Regions from separate parts of the Ureibacillus thermophilus genome, predicted to be linked through region 4. Evidence: predicted binding sites of a transcription regulator. Region 4 holds the regulator's gene; each other region holds the start of a gene.
What was found. The regulator LexA, encoded in region 4, represses DNA repair genes until DNA is damaged. The targets are predictions, from matches to a motif close to CGAACATATGTTCG.
Positions count from the first base shown of each region.

Region 1: a site for LexA is predicted at 1,743-1,756, ahead of parE (DNA topoisomerase IV subunit B). Genes of this name have one in related genera too.
Region 2: a site for LexA is predicted at 1,370-1,383, ahead of uvrB (excinuclease ABC subunit UvrB). Genes of this name have one in related genera too.
Region 3: a site for LexA is predicted at 1,135-1,148, ahead of DKZ56_RS04360 (Y-family DNA polymerase). Genes of this name have one in related genera too.

Region 1 covers NZ_CP036528.1:2,085,274-2,088,480, reverse strand. The annotation lists gene parE (DNA topoisomerase IV subunit B) at 1-1,724, opposite strand, end outside; gene plsY (glycerol-3-phosphate 1-O-acyltransferase PlsY) at 2,096-2,698, shown strand; gene DKZ56_RS10325 (HesB/YadR/YfhF family protein) at 2,727-3,017, shown strand.
Region 2 covers NZ_CP036528.1:1,150,746-1,153,952, reverse strand. The annotation lists gene uvrB (excinuclease ABC subunit UvrB) at 1-1,299, opposite strand, end outside; gene DKZ56_RS05680 (IDEAL domain-containing protein) at 1,463-1,702, opposite strand; gene DKZ56_RS05675 (competence protein ComK) at 1,980-2,486, shown strand; gene DKZ56_RS05670 (YhjD family protein) at 2,466-2,849, opposite strand.
Region 3 covers NZ_CP036528.1:883,259-886,465, forward strand. The annotation lists gene DKZ56_RS04350 (MerR family transcriptional regulator) at 1-512, shown strand, start outside; gene DKZ56_RS04355 (hypothetical protein) at 575-988, shown strand; gene DKZ56_RS04360 (Y-family DNA polymerase) at 1,179-2,477, shown strand; gene DKZ56_RS04365 (YolD-like family protein) at 2,509-2,829, shown strand; gene DKZ56_RS04370 (NAD-dependent epimerase/dehydratase family protein) at 2,950-3,207, shown strand, end outside.
Region 4 covers NZ_CP036528.1:1,538,332-1,541,538, forward strand. The annotation lists gene DKZ56_RS07605 (prepilin peptidase) at 1-525, shown strand, start outside; gene DKZ56_RS07610 (gamma-glutamyl-gamma-aminobutyrate hydrolase family protein) at 730-1,434, shown strand; gene lexA (transcriptional repressor LexA) at 1,481-2,098, opposite strand; gene yneA (cell division suppressor protein YneA) at 2,268-2,603, shown strand; gene DKZ56_RS07625 (YneB family resolvase-like protein) at 2,593-3,207, shown strand, end outside.

The DNA.
Region 1 (3,207 bases), 550 kb from region 4:
ATGATATATCCTTTGCCAACTTTTTTGATTTTTTCTTGCAGTTCTCGCTCAGTCCAAGCATATTCTACAATTTCGTTTCTGCCGCTTCCTTTTGACACTTTATACAAAGGTGGCAATGCTAAATATACTTTTCCCGCCTCAATTAATGGCCGCATATAGCGATAGAAAAATGTGAGTAGCAAAACTTGGATATGGGCACCGTCTGTATCTGCATCGGTCATAATAATAATTTTATCGTAGGCGGCATCTTCTAAATTAAAGTCAGGGCCAACGCCGGCGCCGATTGTATGAATAATCGTCGCAATCTCTTCATTTTTCATAATATCTGTAAGTTTTGCTTTTTCAGTGTTGATCACTTTTCCACGAAGCGGTAAGATGGCTTGGAATGTGCGGTCTCGCCCTTGTTTTGCTGATCCTCCAGCTGAATCCCCTTCGACAAGGAATAATTCATTCTTTTTCGGATTGCGGGATTGGGCAGGGGTTAATTTACCCGAAAGAATTGTTTTTTCTTTTTTGCCCTTTTTGCCGCTGCGCGCTTCTTCTCTAGCTTTTCTCGCCGCTTCCCGCGCTTGCTGAGCACGTATCGCTTTCCGTACTAGGGTTGCGGATAATTCTGCATTTTCTTCTAAAATATAGAGCAATTTTTCTGATAAAACCGCTTCCACCGCTGTACGAGCTTCCGGTGTTCCGAGTTTACTTTTTGTCTGCCCTTCAAATTGCAGCAAATTTTCCGGAATGCGAACGGAAATAACAGCAGATAAACCTTCTCGAATGTCCGTTCCTTCCAGATTTTTATCTTTTTCTTTTAACAGCCCGACTTTGCGGGCATATTCATTAAAAATTCGAGTTAATGCCGTTTTGGCGCCAGTTTCATGGGTTCCTCCATCACGGGTGCGTACATTGTTGACGAAGGATAAAATCGTTTCAGCATAACCATCATTAAATTGAAAAGCAAATTCCACTTCTATTTCATCATGAATCCCTTCCACATACTTCACAGGATGCATGACATCTTTTTCTTCGTTTAAATATTCTACAAATGCTTGAATGCCACTTTCATAATGAAAGATTTCGTGCTTTCCTTCTTCCCGTTCATCAATTAACTCCACTTTCAATCCTTTTAGTAAAAAGGCCGATTCCTGCAAACGTTCAGCTAATGTATCATAATTGAATTTTGTTGTGGAGAAAATCGTATCATCCGGCAAGAAGTGAACGAGCGTTCCTGTTTCTTTTGTATCACCAATGATTTCAAGGGTCGTTACAGGCTTCCCGCCATTTTCAAAACGTTGTCGGTGGATTTTTCCATCTCGATAAATCGTAACTTCTAGAAATTTTGAAAGGGCATTTACAACGGAAGAACCTACTCCATGGAGTCCACCGCTCGTTTTATAGCCCCCTTGACCAAATTTCCCTCCTGCATGAAGTACGGTAAAAATAATTTCAGGAGTCGGTTTGCCTAATTTATGCATCCCTGTTGGCATTCCACGACCAAAATCCCGAACGCTTACCGAATTATCTTGATGAATTTTTACAATGATATGTGAACCAAATCCAGCGAGAGCTTCATCCACTGCATTATCAACAATTTCATAAACTAAGTGGTGAAGTCCCCGGCTGTCAGTGGAACCAATATACATTCCTGGACGTTTCCGTACAGCTTCCAATCCTTCTAAAACTTGAATGGCATCCGCATCATATTTGAGTTCAGTTTGATTGATTGCCAAATAAAATCCCTCCAAATACAAACATCCGTTCTGTATCACTAATCGTACTGAGAAGTTGGACTTCTGTCAATATCTTGTACGAAAGCGTATCTTTATCATTTTAACAAATCCTTTCAAATAAAAAAGGAATATTTTTTCGTATTTCCTAAAATGAATCGAAGGAAATGTTATTTATTTTACGTACTGCACCATATATAATAAATAAAACATTTCTTTCATTCCCGATGATCAATTCAATTTCCTTCTTTACCATCACAATTCTTTACAAAAATTTTTGATGAAGATGAAAAGAAGAAAATACTCTTTCTCAAATGTGAGAAAAAGTGTAAAATGATTATCGCTATAAAGTACAAATTGAAAGGAATCATGATATGATTAATATGATTGCAATACTTTGTGCGTATTTAATCGGTTCGATTCCATCTGGTTTATGGATTGGAAAACTTTTTTATAAAACAGACATCCGCGAACATGGCAGCGGAAATTTAGGGGCAACCAATACATTCAGGGTGCTTGGAAAAAAAGCAGGAATTGTGGTAACGATTTTGGATATCTTAAAAGGTACCATTGCCACACTTCTTCCGACTTTTGCTTATTTCAGTGATGTGACAGTACATCCGCTTATTTTGGGTGCCATCGCAGCCGTTGGACATATGTTTCCGATTTTTGCAGGTTTCCGAGGTGGAAAAGCCGTTGCCACTTCCGGCGGAGTATTGCTCGGATATTCTTGGCCATTTTTCATTTTTCTTGTCATTGGATTTTTAATTTTGTTAAAAATCACAAAAATCGTCAGCTTATCTTCCATGCTTATTTCTGTAATTGCTGTTATTTATAGTATTATTTATTGGATAGCAACAGGCGATTATGCATTATTTATACTGGTTGTAATTTTAGCAACATTCATTATTTATAGACATCGTTCTAATATACAACGCATTAAAGAAGGTACAGAACCTAAAGTAAAGTGGCTCTAAATTTTATTGAAAGGAATGGAACGGGGAAATGAAAATCGTCATTTCAGATGAAGCGCTCTCATGGTTTAAGGCAGAAATGGATGCAACAGCAGGTGACTATATTCGTTTTTTTGCTCGATATGGCGGCTCTTCCCCATTTCACGAAGCCTTTTCCCTTGGGTTGAACCGAGAAAAACCTCATGACATCGGTGTAGAAACAGTGATAGATGGCATTCATTTTTATATCGAAAAAGATGATGAATGGTTTTTCAATGGGCATGATTTATATGTTTCCATTGATCCAAACACTGAAGAACTAAAATATAGCTATCAAAAATAAAGGGGCTGTTCAGAAAGTCGAACACTTTCTGAACAGCCTTACTTCTTATAGGAATATTCTCTTAAAAACTTCGCTCCTGCGGTGGTCACAAAACGCGCCTCCTGGTCCGCAATTTATCTGCGGCAAAAACTCTAGCGACAGCCGCAATTTATCTGCGGCGAAAGCATGTGCGACAGCCGCAAAGGGGGCG
Region 2 (3,207 bases), 390 kb from region 4:
ATCATCAATTTGTCCTTCAATTGGGCGCACATCCACTGTTGGATCAAGAAGTCCTGTTGGGCGGATAATTTGTTCAATCATTTCCGGACAATGTTCTTTCTCGTATGGACCCGGTGTAGCAGATACATAGATGGCTTGATGAATATGCTGTTCAAACTCTTCAAATTTCAATGGCCGGTTATCAAGTGCTGAAGGCAAGCGGAAACCATAGTCCACAAGCACTTGTTTTCGAGCTTGGTCGCCGTTATACATGCCCCGAATTTGCGGCAATGTAACGTGGCTTTCATCAATGACCATTAAAAAATCATCTGGGAAATAGTCAAGTAATGTATAAGGCGTTGCCCCTGGCTCACGCAATGTCAAATGGCGGGAATAGTTTTCGATGCCAGAGCAATAGCCCATTTCCCTCATCATTTCCAAGTCGTACTTTGTGCGCTGTTCCAACCGCTGCGCTTCCAAAAGCTTTCCTTCTGCCCGAAATTTTTCAAGCTGCTCTTCCAGTTCTTTCTCGATATTTTCAATGGCTTTTTTCATTTTGTCTTCTCTTGTAACGAAGTGGGAAGCTGGATAAATAGCCACATGATTTCGATCACCAATGATTTCTCCAGTCAATGCATCTACTTCCCGAATGCGGTCCACTTCATCACCGAAAAATTCAACGCGTATGCAATGTTCATCCCGGGAAGCAGGGAAAATTTCTACCACATCGCCGCGCACTCGGAACGTTCCCCGCTGGAAGTTCACATCATTTCTTTCATATTGGATGTCCACTAATCGGCGAAGCAACTGATTTCGCTCAATTTCCATACCTTTTCGGATAGACACCACCATTTCGCGGTATTCATCCGGATCCCCTAAACCATAAATGCAGGAAACAGATGCCACAATGATGACATCTCTTCTTTCAAACAAGGCGCTTGTGGCGGAGTGGCGCAATTTATCGATTTCGTCGTTGATGCTGGCATCCTTTTCGATGTATGTATCCGATTGCGGCACATACGCTTCCGGTTGATAATAATCGTAATAGCTTACAAAATATTCCACCGCATTATTTGGAAAAAACTGTTTAAATTCGCTGTATAATTGACCAGCAAGCGTCTTGTTATGAGCAATGACCAACGTCGGTTTATTTACTTCTTTAATGACGTTGGAAATGGTGAATGTTTTTCCTGTTCCTGTCGCTCCAAGCAATGTTTGATGCTTTTTGCCTTCTCGTATACCTTGAACAAGTTGTGCAATCGCTTTGGGCTGATCGCCGCTTGGTTTATACGGAGCATGCAATTCAAAAGTATCAGCCATATTCCTCGTCCTTTCCCAATATATCGTAAAAATATTTTAACATATCCAATAGTAAATATCATTCATTTTGCGAACGTATATTCTGAAACCAGACATGAAAATACCGCCTTTTTCCACAATAAAACCTGTGCAAAAGGCGGTTTTTCTCAATGGATATTGGTGCTCAGTTCAATGACTCCTGCAATTCATTTAATTCTTTCGCATATTTATAAAAAGCTTCTTCATTTCTTTCATCCAACGCCTGATCGATGAAATCCTTTAATTGTTCAATCCGGTAAATTCTTTGTAATCGGTTCAAGAATAAATCTACGTAAATTTCATTCAACAATTTTTCAGAATCGTTCACTGTTGGATTGGAACCTGCCGCACTAGAGAAGTTTGCGTAATAATTGTTTTTATCCATCGATATCACCCCGATTCCTTTTTTCTATTATAAAAAATCGGCGGTGAATTTTCAATATTTTTAGAAAAATAAAACTCTTGCAGTATAATTTTAGATTTTTTTACTTTATTTAGTTTTAAGAGAGCTGAAAATTTGATTTTGAACAAAAAAATGAGCTCAAAATCCTTTTTTCAGTTAATTCAATATTTTCTAAATTTTGTATTGATTTTCTATTTTATTCTTATTATTATGATATTAAGACTACTAAATTTCCAATTTTTAAGAAAGGGTGAAAATTATGGATGAATTAAAGAAATTCGATTGGTATTACATTACCCCAAACACATATGTCATAGAACCAATTGAGTGTGATGGAAAAGCTTACTCACGCGTCTATGACAAATTTGATACTTTCTGCATTAAAAGAAAGCCTCTAAAACTTTTGGATGAGACTTTAAAAAAATTAGGCTCTTCTTACAAAGCAGCAACAGATTTTTCAAAAATGTTTTTGGGAAAAGGGAAACACAAAGTTCCAATCGTCTTATCTTATGATCAGCCATATGTCTTTTTGCCAATCTTATCACCCTCTTCTTCCAAAAATATTTGGATTGCACAACATGCGATTATAAACATCCAAAAATGCGAAGACAGCACGATGATCATTTTAAAAAATGACGTTGAATTCAAATTGCCAATCCATTACACAGCTTTTTGCACACAATACGTATGCGCTACAATGCTTCTAAAATATGCTTTAAAGCAGCGTGAAGCCATTCATCGGGAATTAGGGTTTCTGAAAAACTGAATGGGCTTTCAACGCTCTTGTTAAATAACTATCCAACAATTCTTCAACACGATTTCGCAAACGGATGTTGGAATATCTTCTAACTTCAAAAATTTGCTGGTAATAAAAATGATATTCAGTAAATAATTCATCTCTTTCTCCTTGGACAACTTTCAAGGAATGTTTTCTTAAATAGGATTTCGTATTTTGCAAATCATTTTCAGCTAACTTTTTTGCCTCTTCAATTAAGTGGACATATGGCCGCTTTAGCTTAAATGGCCCTTTTTCAATAAGCTCATAGTCTTTTTCTAGAACAATGAGCAGCATTGGCAAATAAATGGCTGATTCTAAATACGGCACAGCTTCAATCGGAATGTGCGCCATAAAAATTCCTCCTAGTGAAATCTTTAGATAGGAACAAATGTTCTATTCTTATTATAAAACATCTTTTATAAAAAATGCAATGATGTGTTAAACAATTGCTAGGGCAGGAATGAAGTACATAAAAGAGGGTGTCAAATTTAATAAATGGCTGTTTGAGCAATTTTATCAATTTCTCAAACAGCCTTTTTCTATTGAAAGATTATGAGAATCGTTTGGTTCAATACGGTTTCAAATTGTGGATAAAAAGAAATTTCGGGCAGGGTGAAGTAACTTCTTTTAGTATGGATAAGTGTGGTTGCTTCTTTATTGAGTGGATTTAACTCCTTATTTTGATGCGGATGCAGCTATATTTGGTAGG
Region 3 (3,207 bases), 660 kb from region 4:
TGATGGAATTTCCTATAAATGATGAGGAATTTGGAAAACTAATAATTGAACTAGAGCAATGGTATTACAAAATTGGTGGTAAAAATTTGAAAATTTATTATAATGAAAATTATTTGCTGACACCGAAAGAGGCAGCAAATATGCTTAGCGTATCTACCGTAACAATTCATAAGTACATGAAACAGGGACTCGAGAACTTGGAGACACGTTCCCATCGAAAAATTCCGAAACACGCGGTTCTGTTATGGAAAGATTCGAAATATTGTATTTTGATGCAAAGGATTTATCATGAGAAAAAATTGCGAAATCAAACGCCGGAAGACCGTATTAAAGAGGCTAAACATGAATTGCTAGACTTGCAATTAAAGTACGGTGTGGACACTCTTGAACAGGCGTGGAAGCTAGTGGATGAAGAGAAGATGGACATCTCTGAATATTATGAATGGGAAGCTCTAGAAGATGAACTACGGGAGTTAGAGGGAAAACTCAAAGGGAAGGGAATCCGTGAGTAAAACACATAGAGATGTAAATGAACTGCTGAAATCGGCAGACATTCATCAAATGATGAATAAGTATGGTCATCTTCTTGAGTTTTATCCAAAAATTGCTGAAAGGGATTCAATTTTTCCGAAATACAAAAGAACATCCAATTTATTATCTGTTTTATTTCCACTGTGTTCATGGCATTACAGGATTGTATGCTATGGAGCGATATAATGAAGAAGGCTGTGTCTGGAAGTATTCCTATGAATGGAAAATTATTTATCCGAAAAAAGGAAAACATTTAAAACATATATCGGCATGGGGAAATGAACTTCATGAAGATGAAGAAACAAGGAAAGAATTCATTGTTGCATTTACTCCACATCATCATCACATTCCGGGATACCGAAGAGCGAGAAAAGAAAATTGGGATGTTTGGACATTGGAAGAGACATTTGAATTTGTTGCTTATTACATTCAGTCTGGAAAAGAATATAAACCTTGAAAATACATCTAAAGGAATTTGTTCTTTAGGTGTATTTTATTTTTCTCTAATTTTTAGAAACCTATGTCGGATAGAGCATTTTCCACCACGTAATTCCCAAATTCCCCCACTTGTCGTTTCAATCATCTCATTCTAAAATAAAGAATAGAACGTATGTTCCTTTCATACAATGTAAACAGGGGTGGTTCATATGAGGGTAACGGAACTGAATTACACGAACTTTAGCCCCGAAAAATTGCATCGCCTTCTTCCGTATCGTTCGATTATGTGCATTGATATGCGCTGCTTTTATGCCAGCTGCATGGCGATGCTTCACAATTTAGATCCAATGAAAGTGCCGATTGCCGTTGTAGGAAACTTTGAGCAAAAGGGCAGCATCGTGCTTGCCGCCTCGCCACCGATGAAAAAACGTTTTGGCATCAAGACGGGTTCGCGCCTGTATGAAATCCCGAAACATCCCGATATTCGGCTGTTTGAACCGAAAATGGAGTTTTTTGTGCGGATGTCCATGGAGATTACCAATTTAATCAACCAATTCGTACCGAAAGAAGCGATTCATGTCTACAGTGTGGATGAAAGTTTCGTGGACTTGACGGGCACTGAAAAATTTTGGGGGCCGCCGGAAAGAACGGCAAAGTACATTCAAGACAGCATCTACCGACAATTTCAAATTCCAAGTGCGGTAGGGATAGGGCCCAATATGCTGATGGCAAAACTCGCCCTTGATTTAGAAGCAAAGAAAACAGACTTTGCCAAGTGGACTTACGAAGATGTGCCGAAAAAATTGTGGCCTGTTGAACCACTTTCGGAAATGTGGGGCATCGGCCGCCGCACAGAACGTACGTTGAATCACATGGGCATTTTTAAAGTAGGGGATTTAGCCCATGCAGATTTAGGGCTGCTTGAAAAACGCTTTGGTATTTTAGGCAATCAACTATACTACCACGCGTGGGGAATTGATTTATCTCCCCTTGGCGCACCTCTTGTAGAAGGGCAGATCAGCTTTGGCAAAGGGCAAGTGCTGATGAGGGATTATCGCACGCGCAGCGAAATCCTCGCCGTCATTTTAGAAATGTGTGAAGATGTGGCACGCCGGGCAAGAGAAGCCTATCAAGCAGGGAGAACCATTTCCCTCGGTGTAAGCTACAGCAAAGATGCTTTTGGAGGAGGTTTCCATCATGCCCGAACGATGGATGAACCGACGAATGATACGATGAAAATATATGAAGTATGCAGGGAACTGTTTGATGAACATTATGCAGAACGTCCGGTAAGGCAAATTGCCATCAGCCTTTCGAAATTGGAAACAGAACGCTCGATGCAATTAAGTTTTTTCGACCAGCAAAAATGGAAAAGGAGAAAACTCGGCGCCGCGATGGATGCTTTGCGCTCCAAATGGGGGCCGACTGCTGTGCTTCGAGCCGTTTCTTATACGGAGGCAGGAACGGCGCTTGAGAGGGCGCAACTTTTGGGCGGCCATAAAAAATAAAAAGGTGCTGCTTTGTATAGAGGTGAGAAAGATGATTCGAGACCGTGGAAATATTAAATGGAATGCAATGATGCTCCCGGAACACGTGAAAATGCTCCGGGAATGGAGAGAAAAAGATGAGCGCGAAGAAAAGCCGGTTTTGGATGAATGGGCGCTGCAAGATTTGAACGAGCAGCTTCTTATTGCCTATCAAAATCACTATGAAGTCGAATTAAAAATTTGGAAAAAGGACCGCACTTCTAAAGAGACAGGAAAGATTGCCGTCCTTGATAATAAACGGCGCATTTGCATATTGGAAGACGGCCGCTCTTTTCCTTTTGAATCCATCTATGGCGCTACCATTTTGGAATGAAAATGCCCCCCTTCTCTAGTCGAACCAATAGCCTACTAGAAAGCACTGGCATATAAATAGTTTACAACATACTCTATATTGCTCGCGAAGTAGGTTTGAATTCATCAGAGGAGGGGCGAGATGAAAAGAATCCTTGTCACTGGTGCGCTTGGACAGATTGGTTCAGAATTGGTGAGAAAACTCCGATTTGAGTATGGAAAAGACAATGTATTGGCAACGGATATTCGGGAAGATAAAAATCATGACGGTCCCTTTGAAGTATTGGATGTGCTCGATGCATTAAAAATGTACGAAGTGGCGAAAAAATTCAATGCGGACACGATGATTCATTTGGCGGCATTACTTTCTGCAACGGCTGAAATCAAACCCATTCTTGCC
Region 4 (3,207 bases):
ATCATAACAGAACTTATAGCAGGTTTGCTTTTTGTATGGAGTTATCACCAATTAGGATTTTCCATTGAATTGTTTGTTGCGTTATTCTTCTTTTCATTGCTGCTGATTATTGTCGTATCGGATCTTCAATATATGTTAATTCCGGATAAAGTGCTTCTTTTCTTTTTGCCATTCCTGCTTATCGGACGCATTGCTTCCCCCCTTGAGCCATGGTGGGATGCGCTGCTTGGTGGTGTTGTAGGCTTTGCCATTTTATTTGTAATTGCAGTGATTTCAAAAGGCGGCATGGGAGGCGGAGATATTAAGTTGTTTTTCTTGATTGGTTTGGTGCTGGGAACGGTGAAAACATTGCTTACATTGTTTGTAGCCAGCGTCATCGGCATGATCATTGGCATCATCGTATTAAAAGTTCGAAAGCAAGGCCGAAAAACACCGGTTCCCTTTGGTCCATCCATCGCCATCGCCAGCTGCATAGTTTATTTTTATGGAGATTCTATAATCGATTGGTATTGGAATTTATTTTGAAGAGTAGCCGCTTAAGTTATAAAAGGCGTTTGTGGGGATAAATTGTTCATTTGCGCGAATCGATTGGCCATTCGCGCAGATAACGGTTTTATTCGTATACAAACGCTATTTTTTGTAATATTTTTCCATTTTTATGAAGGCATAGAAAACGGTTCTATCTTATATTGAATTATTATAATATAAAAAATTCGAGGGGGGATGTTTATGAAACCAATGATTGGCGTCACATTGGATTGGGAAAAAGGGGTTTATCAAATAAATGAAACATATATCAAGGCAATCATAGAAGCTGGTGGGATTCCAGTATGTCTTCCATATGTTGAGGAGGAAGACGGAGATAAAATCATCCAAGCTATTGATGGTCTGCTTTTGACCGGTGGTGGAGATATTCATCCATTTTTCTTTCGGGAGGAGCCTAAGCCTAAATTAGGAAGAGTCATTACTAAGCGGGATGAGCGGGAAATTCAATGGACAAAATTGGCCCTTCAACGCAACATTCCAATCCTTGGCATTTGCCGCGGTTTGCAAATTTTAAATGTTGCGTTGGGCGGAACGATTTACCAAGATATATATGCTGAATATAAAGGTGAACTATTATTACATACGCAAACTTGCCAACGCAATGAAGCGTCCCATTTCGTTACCCTTCAGGAAAACAGCAAATTGAAGCAAATCTTAAAAGCGGCGAAAATTCAGGTAAACTCCTTCCATCACCAAGCCATCAATGAAGTGGCGAACGACTTGGAAGTTGTTGGAACAGCAAGCGATGGTATTATCGAAGCTGTTGAACATAAAACTTCACCGTTTTGCATTGGTGTACAATGGCATCCAGAAGCGTTTGCGATTGAAGGAATAGAACAATCAAAAACTTTATTTCAAGCCTTTATAGAGGCTTGCAAAAATGCATAAAGAAGAAAACTCGCATTCCAAGAAAGAGATTGCGAGTTTTTTTATGTTAAGGCAATTTTCGATATAGACCGACTACGATTCCTAAAATGGTAACATTATCTACAATGATTGGATCCATAGAAGGATTTTCAGGCTGCAAGCGGAAATAGCCTTTTTCTTTATAAAAGCGTTTCACGGTTGCTTCATTTTCATCAGTCATTGCAACCACAATATCCCCATTGTTCGCTGTGGCCGTTTGTTTCACAATGACATAATCCCCATCTAAAATACCCGCTTCAATCATAGAGTCTCCCATTACTTCCAACATAAATAGCTGATCATCACTCGTTCCGTATGTAGCAGGCAATGGGAAATATTCTTCAATGTTTTCAATGGCAGTGATCGGATTGCCGGCAGTGACCTTACCCACCAACGGTACATGCACGACAGGTTGTTTTTGAGGTTCATCTTCGCCATCCAATATTTCAATTGCTCGCGGTTTGGTTGGGTCTCTCCGAATATAGCCTTTTTGTTCTAAGCGCGTTAGGTGACCATGTACGGTTGAGCTAGAGGCAAGCCCAACTGCCTCACCTATTTCGCGGACGGATGGCGGATACCCTTTTTCCCGAACCTCCTTTTTAATAAATTCTAATATATCTTTTTGCCTTTTAGACAGCTTTTCCATTGTGGTCACCTCTGAAGTGAAATGTTTTACATATTTTACATATAGTATAGCAATGAATTCGCTAGAATGCAAACACAAGTTCGAAAAAAACTCTTGACAAAAAACGTACGTTCGTCTTATATTAAGAACAGATATTCGGAACAAATATTCGGGGAAGGGGAATACTTGTATGGGCTTGTTGCAAAGGAAGCATTATATAAAAATTTTATTTATTGTTTCTCTATTAATAATTGCTTATATTTTTATTACAGATGAAGACTTTTCCTACGAACAAATTACGATACAAGAAGGGGACACCCTTTGGACATTAGCCGATCGCTATAAGGGCGATATGACGAAAGAGCAATGGATACGTTTAGTAACAGCAGAAAACAATTTGAATGGTAATCATATCATTGCGGGGGATACATTAATCATACCCATTCCGAAAAATGCGATTTATATTGCAGTGAATGAAGAAGAAATTCAATCCATAAAGGTAGCGAGAAATGATTATGAAAAATAATAAAGCAGTGATTTACACAAGGGTCAGTACAGAAAAAGCAGAGCAGGAAACGTCCTTAGAACGGCAAAAAGAGGAGCTTTCCCGCTATGCCAAAAGTTTAGGATTTCAAGTAGTCCATATTTTTGAAGATTGCCACAGCGGTTATGATGTAGAGCGGGAAGGATTGCTCGAGATGTTGGATTATATTTCAGAATTTAAAATTCCAGCCGTCTTTGTGCAAGATGAAACCCGTTTAGGACGCGGACATGCCCGTGTTGCGGTGTTGCATTTATTAAAAAAATATGAAACTGAAGTATATTCTCTCAATGATGCAGGTCCTTTAACATTAAATGAAATGGATGATATGCTGTTACAAATCTTAGCAATTGTCGAAGAGTACCAGCGCAAAATTCATAATGCAAAAATTAAACGGGGCATGCGCCGAGCTGTGGAAAACGGATATCGGCCTGAACGAAATTTTAAAAATAAACATAGACGAGAAGGACGGGAACGAATCGAAGTACCCATTGAAGAAATTGTCAAGTTGCGGGATAAAGGGCTGACATTCCAAGAAATTGCTTCCACTTTAAGAGGGTTGGGATATGATGTAAGCAAAGCAACGGTA